3 regions of the Sodalis praecaptivus genome follow, and region 3 is predicted to be linked to each of the others. Evidence: predicted binding sites of a transcription regulator. Region 3 holds the regulator's gene; each other region holds the start of a gene.
What was found. Region 3 encodes LexA, which represses DNA repair genes until DNA is damaged. Its sites were predicted from a motif close to TNCTGTATGTACATACAGNA; they were not measured.
Positions count from the first base shown of each region.

Region 1: the regulator LexA is predicted to act here: its motif matches at 2,464-2,483, upstream of sulA (SOS-induced cell division inhibitor SulA).
Region 2: the regulator LexA is predicted to act here: its motif matches at 1,602-1,621, upstream of dinB (DNA polymerase IV).

Region 1 is NZ_CP006569.1:2,989,682-2,994,537, forward strand. Features, by position in the region: gene yccS (YccS family putative transporter) at 1-1,689, shown strand, start outside; gene SANT_RS13230 (TfoX/Sxy family DNA transformation protein) at 1,708-2,307, opposite strand; gene sulA (SOS-induced cell division inhibitor SulA) at 2,503-3,009, shown strand; gene ompA (porin OmpA) at 3,362-4,444, shown strand.
Region 2 is NZ_CP006569.1:3,605,977-3,610,832, forward strand. Features, by position in the region: gene pepD (beta-Ala-His dipeptidase) at 1-350, shown strand, start outside; gene dinB (DNA polymerase IV) at 501-1,589, opposite strand; gene dpaA (peptidoglycan meso-diaminopimelic acid protein amidase) at 1,764-2,486, shown strand; gene SANT_RS16100 (class II glutamine amidotransferase) at 2,457-3,224, opposite strand; gene lpcA (D-sedoheptulose 7-phosphate isomerase) at 3,258-3,842, opposite strand; gene SANT_RS16110 (YceI family protein) at 4,215-4,799, opposite strand.
Region 3 is NZ_CP006569.1:4,448,702-4,453,557, forward strand. Features, by position in the region: gene SANT_RS19780 (metallophosphoesterase family protein) at 233-1,300, shown strand; gene SANT_RS24915 (hypothetical protein) at 1,414-1,554, shown strand; gene SANT_RS19785 (CsbD family protein) at 2,039-2,248, opposite strand; gene lexA (transcriptional repressor LexA) at 2,690-3,298, opposite strand; gene plsB (glycerol-3-phosphate 1-O-acyltransferase PlsB) at 3,669-4,856, shown strand, end outside.

The sequences.
Region 1 (4,856 bases), 1.5 Mb from region 3:
GGCGCTATTTGGTACAATGCGCTCACCCTGCTTGGCCACCTGATGTTTCCCATAAGCCCTTTGCAGGATGACCTGGCGCGCTGCTATCGGTCTCTGGCCCACTATCTTTCCGCCAAGGCCGGCTGTTTTGATCCCGACAGCGAGGAAAGCGACGACAGCATCCTGATAACGGTGGCGATGGCCAACGGCCAACTGGTGGAGGCGCTAAACCAAGTAAAGGCCACCTTACTTACGCGCCTGCGCGGGGATCGCGGCCAGCGCAGCACCCGACGCAGCCTGCATTACTATTTCGTCGCCCAGGATATCCATGAACGGGCCAGCTCAGCGCACGCGCGTTATCAGCAGCTCCGCGAAGAGCTGCGTTTCAGCGATGTGCTGTTCCGTTTCCAACGCCTGCTGGAAATGCAGGCCCGCGCCTGCGAAAAACTCTCGCAATCTATTCTGCTGCGCCGTCGTTATCAGCACGATCCACGTTTCGAGCGCCTTTTTAGCCATCTTGACGCTGCCATCGCCCGCGCCGGTGCGGGGGCCCCCCTCGGCGCGCTGCACCCTTTGCTGAGCAACCTGCGCTCGATAGATGCCCAGTTGGCTACCATCGAATCCGAGCAGGCCATCGCCCGCATGCCCACCGAGGATAATAGCCTGTCCGACGATAAGCTTACCGGCTGGCTGGATATCCGCAGCCGTTTGCGGCTGAATCTGACGCCGGAATCCGCCCTGTTCCGCCATGCGGTGCGCATGTCGCTGGTATTGTGCGCCGGCTACGCGTTTATCCGTTTAAGCGGCATGCATTATGGCTATTGGATAATGCTGACCAGCCTGTTCGTCTGCCAGCCAAACTATCAGGCAACGCGGCGGCGGCTGGCGCTGCGTATTATCGGCACCGTCGCCGGGGTAGTGATTGGCCTGCCGGTGTTGTATTTTGTACCGTCCACCGAAGGTCAGCTGGTGCTTATCGTGTTGAGCGGCACGCTGTTTTTTGCCTTTCGTAATAGCCAATATGCCCAGGCCACCCTGTTTATCACCCTGCTGGTGATGCTCTGCTTCAACCTGGTCGGCCAGGGCTTTGAGGTCGCGCTGCCGCGCCTGTTCGATACCCTGGTGGGCTGCGCCATCGCCTGGGCGGCGGTCAGTTTTATCTGGCCCGACTGGCGCTTTCGGCGCCTGCCCGCCGTGGTGGAAAAAAGCCTGACCGCCAACTGCCGCTACCTTGATGCCATTTTGGTGCAATACCATCAAGGCAAAGATAACCGCCTCGAGTACCGCGTGGCGCGCAGAGATGCCCACAACCGCGATGCGGAACTGGCGTCGGTGGTGTCGAATATGTCCGCCGAACGGCGCGCGGGCGGGGAGCTCATGGATCACGCCTTCCGCCTGCTGTGTTTGAGCCATACCTTTCTCAGTTATGTTTCCACCCTGGGCGCCCACCGGGGGCTTATCGACAACCCGGCGGTGCTGAATATTCTTAATGACGCCACCTGTTATGTCGATGATGCCCTGCATCATCAGAACGTCGATGCTTTTCAGGCGCGTCTTAGCCAGGAGCGCGAAGACCTGCTGGCGCGTATCGCACAGCTGGAGCCGGAGCCGGGTGCCAGGGAACAGCTGGTGATGCAGCAGGTCGGCCTGTTGCTGGCGCTGCTCCCTGAATTGACCGGCCGCAGCCGGCTGATAGCGCAGCAGAGTTAGCTTGCGCCCGAAGTAACATCAGGCATGGCGGCGATGCCACTCCATCAGTTCGTTTCGCAAACACGGGGGCAGCGCCGCCAAATGCCGCCCCGCCAATGCCCCTTCCAGGGCCAACAGAACTTTGACGCTCAAATCCCGTTTAATGTTACGCAATTTCAGATAACTTGCTTTGGCGCCATGATTGCGCAGCGCATCCACATTTTGGATACCGGCTTTCCATAAAAGCCGCTCAATGCCCTGGCCGATGTTGGGCAGGTCTTTCAGGCGCGGGTGATCCGCCCGCACCTGCCGTTCGCGGCGCGCCTCCTCCAGCGTTTGTCTCCCGAGTACTATCAGCGTCGCCGGCGCATCCCACAGGGCCTCCGGCAGATGATAATAGTTCAGCGTGACAGGGATGCCGCGCTTGGTGTAGATCAGTTTGCGCATCCCCAGCTCGCTATAGCGGTCCTCGTTGCCGCGAATACCGCGCAGCCAGCACTCGCCTTCAAGGATTAGCGCGAACATGACCCCTTCTGCCGCCACGCTATAGCCCCCGAATTGAGAACGGGTCGTTATCTCCCCTAATGGAGAAAACAGCGTCTTTGCCTGTTGAATACGTAACTTATAGTTAGCGTCCATGTGTTTTCCTCTCATCCCTTTCATTGCGTGGCGGGATCCCGCCACTGCTGCATCACGTCCCGCAGGCTATCAACTTAATTCGCGCTATTTAAATACCTATTCACGGATCTGCGAGGCCGATTGAATTTTTTGGTTGATTTTAACGCGCATCCCGGATACTGTGTTTTTATACAGTAACACAGGGGCAGACATCCAATGCAAACTCATCCTTATGCCACACCCGTAACCGGCGCACGCCGCCGCCGCGCCGCCCAGCCCGAGGGCGTGAACGCGCCTTTGGCGCAGGGAGGGATCAGCGAAGTGGTTTATATCGAAGATCAGCCGGTGGTCGGACATATTCTGCTGCCGCTGCTGCGCCAGCTGGGTTTGCAATCCCGGTGGCTGCTGTGGCTGACATCGTCACGGCGGCTGAGCCGTCCCTGGCTGGCCCAGTCGGGCCTGCCGCTGCAAAAGGTGGTGCAGCTGCGTCAGCCGTCAGCGTTCGATACCGTCGCGGCAATGGAAAAAGCCTTGCTCACCGGCAATTTCAGCGTCATTCTGGGGTGGTTTCCCGCTGAGCTGTCGGAAACGGACAAGCGTCGTTTGCAGAATGCCGCGCAGCAAGGCGGAACTTTCGGTTTCATCATGTATCCGCAAAACGGCTCGAATCGTCATTCTGGACAGTTTTCAGGGTTAAAAATTCACTCAACTTTGTATCATTAAGTAAAATTAGGATTATTCTCAGGTCGACGGCCCGTCGACCCGAATGATCGCCTCCCAAACAGGGGAAATCCAGTGGATATGCGGCTTCGCGACCGTTTTCTTTCCTCGCCGCAGCGTTTTTTTTGGCCCTTTTTTCCCTCTGTCGTTGCCCTGAAACGCTGTTTTTTATTAGCGGCTTACTACATCTTACTTGTAAGTTTCCTACTTCGTTGTAGACTTTAATTCGCCGGGGTTGCTCTATAACGCTATTTTAATGGCGATGCACAGAGTCTGAGCACGAACGCCGGCAATGGATTTCTAAAATTAGCTTTAAAAGCTCATTGCCTATTTGGATGATAACGAGGCGCAAACAATGAAAAAGACAGCTATCGCACTTGCAGTGGCACTGGCAGGTTTCGCAACCGTAGCGCAAGCCGCTCCGAAAGACGACACCTGGTACACTGGCGGCAAACTGGGCTGGTCCCAGTACCACGACACCGGTTTCTACGGTAACGGTTTCGACAACCGCATCGGCAACGGTCCTACCCGTGATGACCAGTTAGGCGCGGGTGCTTTCGTCGGCTACCAGGCGAACCAGTACCTTGGTTTCGAGCTGGGCTACGACTGGCTGGGCCGTATGGCGTACAAAGGCAGCGTGAACAACGGCTCGTTTAAAGCGCAGGGTATTTCCCTGGCCGCCAAGCTGAGCTACCCGCTGACCGACGACCTGGACATCTACACCCGTCTGGGCGGCATGGTATGGCGTGCTGATTCCAAAGGTGCTTACGACAACGGCAATGCAGGCCGCGTAAGCGACCACGACACCGGCGTTTCCCCGCTGGCCGCGGTGGGTCTGGAATATGCCTGGACCAAAAACTGGGCTACCCGTCTGGACTACCAGTGGGTTAACAACATCGGTGATGCCGGTACCGTCGGTACCCGTCCTGATAACTCCATGCTGAGCGTTGGCGTGTCCTACCGCTTTGGCCAGGATGAAGTGGCTGCCCCGGCTCCGGCTCCGACCCCGGCTCCGGCTCCGGTTGTTCAGACCAAGCGCTTCACCCTGAAGTCTGACGTGCTGTTCAACTTCGACAAAGCCACGCTGAAGCCGGAAGGTCAGCAAGCGCTGGATCAGCTGTACTCCCAGCTGAGCTCGATGGATCCGAAAGACGGCTCCGTTATCGTTCTGGGCTACACCGACCGTATCGGTTCCGACGCCTACAACCAGAAACTGTCTCAGGCGCGCGCACAGAGCGTCGTAAGCTACCTGGTTTCCAAGGGTATTCCTTCCGACAAGATTTCCGCACGCGGTATGGGTAAATCCAACCCGGTTACTGGCAACACCTGTAACAGCGTGAAAGGCCGCGCCGCAGTCATCAGCTGCCTGGCCCCGGATCGTCGCGTAGAGATCGAAGTGAAAGGCATCAAAGACGTGGTAACTCAGCCGCAGGCTTAAGTTATCATATCGTGATAAACCCCGCCCCGGCGGGGTTTTTTATTTTGCAAACATTAGTAATCAACCAGGCTAATGCATGGCTTAACCCTTGAGGGTAGGTCGTCTCCCCCAGATAATCCCCATGTAAACCTAGAATGTGGATGGTCCCCCCGCAGCGGGTTTTGCGCTATAGCATCCAGTAAATAGCCTGATGCAAAACGGACAAAGGTCATGGTTTGGTGAATATTGATATGACCCATACTCTTTTAAAGCGTCAGCTTATCTTCTCCGTCAATCATAGTATGCGCAGCTAAGGTATGACGCAGTACGTGATATGCGTGGCTCTTGAGTAAGTTAGATTTAGCCTCTCGTTGTTCTGTCATTCACTGTACGACCGAAAGCAACGATCGCTCGGCGCTGGAAGGCAGTCAAT
Region 2 (4,856 bases), 840 kb from region 3:
GCAAGCTGCAAGTGGAAGGGATGCTGCATGCGCTGGGACGGCTGGCCGGCGCCACCACGGTTGCCAAGGGGAGCTATCCCGGATGGAAACCGGACGCCAACTCGCCGGTGATGCATGTGGTGCGCGATACCTATCGGCAGTTGTTTAACAAAACGCCCAATATTCAGGTCATCCATGCGGGTCTGGAATGCGGGCTGTTCAAAAAACCCTACCCCGATATGGATATGGTTTCCATCGGGCCGACCATTACCGGTCCGCATTCGCCGGATGAACAAGTGCATATCGCGAGCGTTGGCCAATACTGGACGCTGCTGACCGCGCTGCTAAAAGCGATCCCCGTCAAGGCGTGAGCCAGCCCGGCGCTGGCCTGGTAGCCGGCGCCGGACACTCTCTTTTACGCAGCCTATCAACCCGCCGGCCCCGACGCCCAGAGCGACCCGCTTATGGGTCAGAGGGTGACGTTTTCACCGCCCGCGCCTGAAGCGTGTGGCCAGTGGCCGCTACGGGCCTAAAGGGGGGGAGTTCCGCTCCTCTTCCCAATTCAGCAGCAATTGACGTTCCAGCTGCGGATCCATTAACGTGACATGTAACCCCACCAGCCGAACGCCGCGATCGCCGCGGCGCTGTTCCCAGGCCTGACGCGCGATGGCTAGCAGATCCGTTTTATTAAGCCGCGGCCAGACATGCTCTTGCGTCGTCTGCTGAAAATCGGCGAACTTGAGTTTAATACCTTGACGGGCAATCTGTAGGTCGGGACGCACCCGGGCGAGGCGCCGCTCCAGCTCGGGGTAGAGGTGGTCGATAATCTCCTCGCACGCCTCCCAGCGGGTGATATCTTGCGCCAGGGTGCGTTCGACGCCGACCGACTTGCGCAGCCGGTCGGCGGACACTTGCCGTTCATCAATGCCGTGCGAGCGTTCCCAAATTACCCGGCCGAATTTGCCAAATTGGCGCAGTAGCGTCGCCAAATCAAATTGCTGCACGTCGGCGCAGGTGACAAGCCCCATCTCGCCGAGTTTTTTGGCGGTCACCTTGCCGACGCCCGGGATTTTCGCCAGCGGCAGTTGCAGCAAGAACGCCGGCATGGCGGCAGGGGTAATGACATATTGGCCGTTGGGTTTATTGAGATCGGAGGCGATTTTCGCTAAAAACTTAACCGGCGCCACGCCCGCTGAGGCCGTTAGCCGCAGCTCATCGGCAATCTCCTGACGGATGGCGCGCGCCATTAGGGTGGCGGAACCCTCGCAGCAATCGCTGTCGGTAACGTCCATAAACGCCTCATCCAGCGACAGCGGCTCAATGAGCGAGGTATAGCGGGCGAAAATGGAGCGGATATGATCCGACGCCTCTTTATACACCGCCATGCGGCCGGGGATTACGGTGAGATGGGGGCAGAGTTTTAGCGCCATGGCTGTGGACATAGCGCTATGCACGCCATAGCGCCGCGCCGGATAATTGGCGGTACTGATGACGCCGCGGCGATCGGCGCTGCCGCCGATGGCCAGCGGGATGTCGCGCAGGTGCGGATTATCGCGCATTTCGACCGCGGCAAAAAAGCAGTCCATATCGACATGTATGATTTTACGCATCCGGCCCCCTTAACCTGTACAAGTATACAGTAAGGATTCTCATCTATACAAAACGTATCTTGATAAAATAATACGCAGTGATATCTTGTCGCTGATTGCCCGCGGGCAGTTGACAGACCCGCCGGTCACATTCGTCGCCGGCCGCTCATTTATTTTGATGAAACAGGAATGACAATGCGCAGATTCGCGCTGCTGTTGGCGATGCTTTTTTTATTCCCGGCGTACGGCTACGCCAGCGATCAGGCAAAAGTCGGCCAGGAACTTAAGCAACAATTATTAGGCTCACCGGTATTTATTCAGGTCTTTAAAGAAGAGCGTATCTTGGAACTTTATGCCAAGATGGGCAACGCCTACCATCTAGTGGACAGCTTTCAAATTTGCAAGTTTTCCGGCGGTCTGGGTCCGAAACGGCGCGAAGGTGATTTCATGAGCCCGGAGGGCTTTTACGCCATTGATACCCGTAATCTGAATCCTAACAGTCATTATTATCGCGCTATTAATATCGGATTCCCCAATGATTACGACCGGGCACAGGGTTATTCGGGCGCTAAGCTGATGATTCACGGCGATTGCCGCTCAATCGGCTGCTATGCCATGACCGATACCTCTATCGCGGAAATTTATCGCTATGTGGAAGATGCGTTGCTCAATGGCCAGGCGCAGGTAAAAATTAATATTTTTCCGTTTCGCATGACGCCGGCAAATATGCAGCGCCACCACTATTCGGCCAATTATAAATTTTGGAGCCAGCTACAGCCCGGCTACGCCTATTTCGCTGAACATCATCAGCCGCCGGCGGTGTCGGTAGTCAACGGGCAATATGTGATAAGCGCCCCGCTGATGCTGCAAAGCGGCGCGCCGGTCGTGTCACAATTCGCGCTCGCCAAGCCGGAATAATACCCATTCCCCCGGCGCTACCCGCTGCCAGGTTTCGTTACCGGTCAGCGGCTGGGTGGCTATCACCGTGACCACGTCATTGGGCGTGGTCTGCTTTTGAAAATCGATTTCCACATCCTGATCGAGCAAAGTGGCTTTGCCGAACGGCGCGCGCCGGGTTATCCAATAAAGGTTGCTTGAACAATACCCCATGACGTAGCAGCCGTCGGACAGCAGCATATTGAAAATCCCTTTTTGCCGCAGTGAATCCGCTAAACCGGCAATATAGCGAAACACCGAGGGCCAGTGGCGCGGCGTTTGCGGGTAGCGTTCCGCCAGGCGCGCCAGCAGCCAGCAAAACGCCTGCTCGCTATCGGTCTGCCCCACCGGACGAAAATTGCCGGTTTTCAGCGTCCGATAGCCGCGCAACTGGCCATTGTGGGCAAAGGTCCAGTGACGGCCCCAGAGTTCGCGGGTAAACGGGTGGGTATTCTCAAGCGCTACCCTGCCGCGATTAGCCTGGCGAATATGGGAGACCACCGCGCAGGATTTGATAGGATAATCCTGCACCAAACGGGCGATGGGCGAGTCGATACTGGGCAACGGATCTTTGAACGTACGGCAGCCCAATCCCTCATAAAAGGTGATTCCCCAGCCGTCCTTGTGCGGTCCGGTCCCGCCGCCGCGCTGCACCAGGCCGGAAAAACTGAAACAAATATCCGTTGGTACATTAGCGCTCATGCCGAGTAATTCACACATGCCCCTCTCCTGTCGATCCCCTGCCGGACCGGGTTACCCCTGTGCCGCCATTTCTTTCTCGATGAGCAGTATTAGAATATGAATGGCCTTGATATGGATTTCCTGGATGCGATCGGCATAACCGAAATGGGGGACACGGATTTCTACATCCGCGCTGCCGGCCATGTTACCGCCCTCTTTGCCGGTCAGGACGATAACCCGCATCCCTTTGGCGCGCGCGGCGTCAATGGCGCGGATAATGTTCGCCGAGTTGCCGGAGGTGGAAATACCGACCAGGACATCGCCCCGATTGCCCACCGCTTCTACATAACGGGAAAAGACCTGCTCATAACCAAAATCGTTGCTCACGCAGGAGAGATGGCTGGGGTCGGAAATGGCGATAGCGGGATAGCCCGGGCGGTTTTCGCGATAGCGGCCGGTTAATTCTTCGGCAAAATGCATCGCGTCGCAGTGGGAACCGCCGTTGCCGCAGGAAAGCACTTTGCCGCCGGCTTTGAAAGTATCGGCAATCAATTTGGCCGCATCTTCAATAGACTGGATATGGCGCTCGTCGCTAAGGAAATTTTGCAGCGTTTGCAGGGCTTCGTTAAGTTCGTTGCGGATCAAATCCTGATACATGGGGTCGTCCCTCACTCAAGGCTGGCGAATGAATGAAATTTTCCGGCTGCAGTTTACCGGAATGCCCCTATTGCGAGAAGCGCCGTTCTGGCGGTGGTTTTGCGCTATCTCATAAAAGAGGCAGATAATAAGTCTGTTGATAATTGTACCGCATAATGGTGCCGAGAGGACATGGTCATGGCGCATAGGGCGACGAAAGCAGATAGGAGCCCCACCCCATTCATCGCGTAACGCGCTAATGGGGCTACACCACCGTTTTCATGCCTGCCGAGGCACCGCACGGTCGCGGGATCGTGCGCCGCAGTCCAGGCCCTGGGCAAAAAAAAGCCCCGCGTCACAAGGAGGCGGGGCGACAGGAACGGGGGCGCGATATTATTTGACCAGCGCTTCCGTCGAAATGCTGATGGTGATGTCATCGCTGACGTTGGGCACGAACTGCCCCATTTTAAACTCTGAACGCTTGATGGTGGTGGTGGCATTGAAACCCACGGCGGCTTTTTTGGCCATCGGATGCTCGCCCTGTTTATTCAGTACCGCATCCAATATCACCGGACGGCTGATGCCCTTAATGGTCAGATCGCCAAAAACTTGATAGCGATTGTCGCCTTTGCTGACGATTTTGGTGCTATGAAAAGTCGCGTTGGGGTACTGTTTCTGATCAAAATACTCCGCGCCTTGGAATTCATCGTTCAGCGCCTGCACATGGGTATCCACGGTTTTAACCGGTATCGTGACATCCACTTTGGCATTCGCGATGGCCGCATCATCCAACACAATAGTACCGGTAATAGCGGAAAAGTTGGCGGTGGGGTTGGAAAATCCGAAATGATTCCACGAGAACACCAGCGAAGTATGATTGGGATCCAGATGGTAGGTTTCCGTTTTTGCCTGGGCGATACCCGAAGCCAGCAGTAGCCCGAGGGCCAGCGGTAACAACGTCTTTTTCATCATAATCATGCCAATTCTATCCGTCATAGTGCCGAAAGGACCTTCATCATGAAGGCTTTCGGCAGG
Region 3 (4,856 bases):
ATGATAAATGTGCAGTGGTCGTCTATTATCTGGCGTAATAAAATCCTCTGCTATTAAGTCGTTCAGTAGCGTTATTTATTTCTCAGCCCTCTGTCACAAAACATGCCAACAAACTATTAATCCTTAAAAACGTTATATTAATAAATCATAATCTTCCCATTAACGTGACTATAGGCCTAATGTGTCGATAACCTCGTTGATGGGATAATGTCAACCGCTAAGGAGCGAAAATATGATTATCGGATTAATTAGTGATATTCACCAAAATGGGCAAAATGAGAATAAGGTACTAGAAATATCCCTGAAGAATATGGCAAAAAATGGGGCTACGGCATTGATTATGGCCGGCGACATCGGTGATGAGCACAGCAGGAGAGAGAAAGCGTTTTCAATCATAAACGATTGTTTCCCCCAAGAATTTCATAACGCCATGATGCTTATGTTAGGCAATCATGATGTCAGAACGGGTGTAAGACCAGATAAATCCTTAGATCCAGATTTGGTAAACTTATATCACGACTATTTAGATAAATTTGGCATTCACTATTACGATAATACCATGTGCATTGACACTTGGTTTAACGATTATCATGTTTTGTGTTTGAATACCGATCAGGGTCTCAAAGATAGTATGTTTCTAATTGCGACTTCACTAGCATGGCTAAAAGAGAAATTAGCCGAAGATAGCGACATCCACAAACCCATTATTGTCGTTACACACCAGTCTTTCAACTCATCCCATTGGCGTGCGGGGCTTTTTGGGGGTTTTGGCGAGCAAGATGAAATACTTAAGGAATTATTCAACCATTATCCGCAAATCATTTTGCTGAACGGCCACATACATAATGGCTTGGGCGTGATCGAATTTATTCAACGCCCTTTTGGCACACTTGTCGAAATCCCCAGTTTAACTAAAAGTGAAAATGGCGTTAAATCAGCGGGCACGGGATGGTTAATTAAAACAAGTCAGGAAACATTTGTTTTTGAAGCATGGGATTTTTTTAATGACAAGAGATTAAATCAATATGACCAAGCCATTAATTTCCCGCAATTGTCGGTCTTGACCCAGGAGCTAACGGATGCCGAGAAAAGTGCACCGCAGGACCTGCTGGCTAAAGCATCAGTGTTAATGAACAAGCAATACCTGGACGATATGCCTGATGGCGATTCTACCGTTAAAGGGCAAAGTGATTATGGTATTAATAAAATTTATGATGAGGACACTTGGATCGATATAGAAGCGTTACGACATGAAATAATTGATTATTTAGACGAGGAAAATTCTATCTCTTCCCCATAAACAATGGAGAAATTATCAGCGACGTGTCATTGCGAAAAATATTAAATGCCCACGATCAGGTCCTCATTAAAATATACGATGGCGGATGGACCCCTAAGATTTTTCTTCCTGCAATGGATGGCGGCAATAAAACGATCAAAATCGTTACCAACGCCGGCTATCAGACGCGAGTCTATTACGATAAGCAAGAGGTGGTCCTCAACAAGGGGAATGCGTTAAAGGTAACTACCCGCGTGAAATGGCATCGGGTTTAAGCGGTTAAAAGCTGTGCTGAGTAATGAAAGAGGTTTGCTTTGCCGTTGGCGGTAACTCATTATCATCATTGATGACGACAACCTTGAGACGGCACTTAACAGATCAAAAAGAGAACAGAAATAACATCTTCTATATCAAGAAAGGGTAAGCGCGTAGCGTCATTCATTATTGTGTGGTTAATGAGAGAAGGGTTTAGGGTCTACCCAACTGTGAGGAGAACTCCCGCTTTATCAGAGCAACGAATTTAGTAAAACGGCGATAAGGATGACAATCAATAGCACAGATCGGTGATTGCAGTTTTATCTTAAGCAGCTTCATTTAATAGAAAGGAGAACCGGCATCTTGACCCGCTATAGCCAACAATATACATCATAAATAAGCGCCTGGCACTTGCAGCCAGGTGGTACATCCTTGTACCTTTGGGTAGGAACCCTTCGGTGGGAAAGCACTTAGGCTAACCCACCCTTGATGACCTGAAACCGCTTACCAACGATATTTGTTGCGGGTTTCCCAATCTTTCACTTCGGTTTCGGCCGCATCTTTGCCGTAGCCGTAGCGTTCCTGGATTTTACCGACTAATTGATCGCGTTTCCCTTCCACCACGGTCAAATCATCATCGGTAAGTTTTCCCCATTGTTCTTTGATTTTACCTTTGAATTGTTTCCAATTGCCGCTGGCTTCGTCTTTATTCATGTGATGACTCCTTCTGTAAGGTAGTTTATCAATAACCTTCATTTCCTCGTCTGAATTCGCAAATCCAGCCATACGTGTAAAGAAGCGATGCGCTAAGCATTAACTAAATTATAGCAGCGGATTTGGCAAAGGCCGGATTTACCAGACGATCCCATCGTAAAATGCCGTAGAGGGTGGAAAAATTGAAATAACACCTGTTAAAACAGCAGGAAGTAAGACATTGGAAAAATACTTAGTCTGTAAGTAAATGTGTCGGTGACTCGGGTTAACCGCGTGACGCCGATCGGAGAAGAGCAAAAGGCAGCGTTAGGCCCGCATTTCCGCACTCATCACCGCCGAGCGCCTAAGGGCATAGAGCGCATGGCGACCTGGACGCCATTTGCCCGGAAAACGGACGACCGCGCAGTGGGGCCAGCGTGGTGCGACCCCGCCGCGCTGCGATCATAGCCAGTTGCCGTTGCGTATCACGCCAACCGCAAGCCCCTCGATGGTCAGTTCCTGCTGACGCAGATCCACCACGATGGGAGAAAATTCGCTGTTTTCCGGTAATAATTCGACGATGTTGCCCTGGCGCTTCAGCCGTTTGACGGTGACGTCATCGTCGATGCGCGCCACGATGACTTGACCATTGCGGGCTTCCTGCGTTTTATGGACCGCCAGCAGGTCACCGTCCATAATACCAATGTCTTTCATTGACATACCGCTAACACGCAGCAGAAAATCCGCGTGGGGCTTAAACAAGGCGGGATCCACCTGATAATGGCTTTCAATATGCTGTGTCGCCAGCAGAGGCTCTCCGGCGGCCACGCGACCAATCAGCGGCAATCCGCTTTCTTCTTCTATCATCAGACGGATGCCGCGCGATGCGCCGGAGACAATTTCGATAGCGCCTTTGCGCGCCAGCGCTTTCAAATGCTCTTCCGCCGCATTGGGAGAACGGAACCCCAGACGCGACGCAATCTCGGCGCGCGTGGGCGGCATGCCGGTCTGCGTGATATGGTCGCGGATCAGGTCAAAAACCTCTTGTTGTCTGGTGGTTAGCGCTTTCATTCCGTCCCCTGTTTGTTTATACAGTCTTTCTGAGAGTATATACAGGTCATTGCCAATTGAAAACCGAAAACGCGCGAAATAGGGTGCCATTCACGATAATATAACTCCCTCGCCGTGTAGTCGCGGCAACCGGGCGCCCTAAGACATGGCGCGGGCAGCGCTCATAACATTGCTCCGCCTCCCTTGGTTAGCCGCCGCCCCCGGGCCGGTTACCCACGATTGCCATGGAACCCGAACCCGGCGGGCATTAATTTTGCACGCGATGCCGCAGCGATTGCCGCTGTGGCCTCAGACGCTGACGCGCCACAGATCCGCCGCGCGGTTTCTGGTATTCTTGCATCGCATTGCTAACAAGAGGCTTCACAAAGACATGTCAGGTTGGCGTAGAATTTATTATACGTTGTTGGATTTACCGCTAAAGTTGCTGGTAAGAAGTAAAGTTATTCCGGCCGATCCGCGCGCTGAAGCTGGCCTCGATCCCCGGCAGCCCATGATGTATGTGCTGCCCTATAATTCCAAAGCGGACCTGCTCACATTACGTACGCAATGCCTGAAACAGGGGTTGCCCGATCCGCTGACGCCGCTGCATATCGACGGCGTTACCCTACCGCGCTATGTTTTTATTCATGACGGGCCGCGCATATTGTCGTGGTACGCCGAAAAACCGCAGTCGGTCTCGCTGTTTCATAATTATCTTGATTTGCACCGCTCGAATCCTGCGCTGGATGTGCAGTTGGTGCCTGTGTCGGTCATGTTCGGCCGTTCGCCCGGCAGAGAGTCGCAATCCAGTCAGCCGGCGCCGCAATTGCGACTGCTGAACGGTATCGAGAAGTTCTTCGCGGTGCTGTGGCTTGGACGCGACAGTTTCGTGAGGTTCTCGCGGCCGTTATCGCTGCGTTATATGGCGACAGAGCACGGCACCGACAAGTCTATCGCGCAGAAACTCGCCCGTGTCGCGCGTATTCATTTTGCCCGGCAGCGGCTGGTGGCGGCGGGGCCGCGGCTGCCGGTACGTCAGGATCTGTTCAATAAGCTGCTGGCCTCCAAAGCCATTGAAAAAGCGGTGGAGGATGAGGCGCGCAGCAAGAAAATTTCCGTGGAAAAGGCCCAGCAAAACGCCATCGAACTCATGGAGGAAATCGCCGCCGATTTTTCTTATGAAGCGATCCGCCTTTCGGACCGGGTGCTGAGCTGGACCTGGAACCGGCTGTATCAAGGGCTACACGTGCGCAACGCCGAGCGGGTCCGTCAACTGGCGGAAGAGGGCCACGAGATTGTTTATGTGCCCTGCCACCGCAGCCATATGGATTATTTGTTGCTTTCCTATGTGCTTTACCATCAAGGGCTCGTGCCGCCACATATCGCCGCCGGCATTAACCTAAATTTCTGGCCGGCGGGCCCGATTTTCCGCCGGCTGGGGGCGTTTTTTATTCGTCGCACCTTCAAAGGCAATAAGCTCTACTCCACCATTTTCCGCGAATACCTCGGCGAGTTATTCACCCGCGGCTATTCGGTGGAGTATTTCGTCGAAGGGGGGCGCTCCCGCACCGGGCGGCTG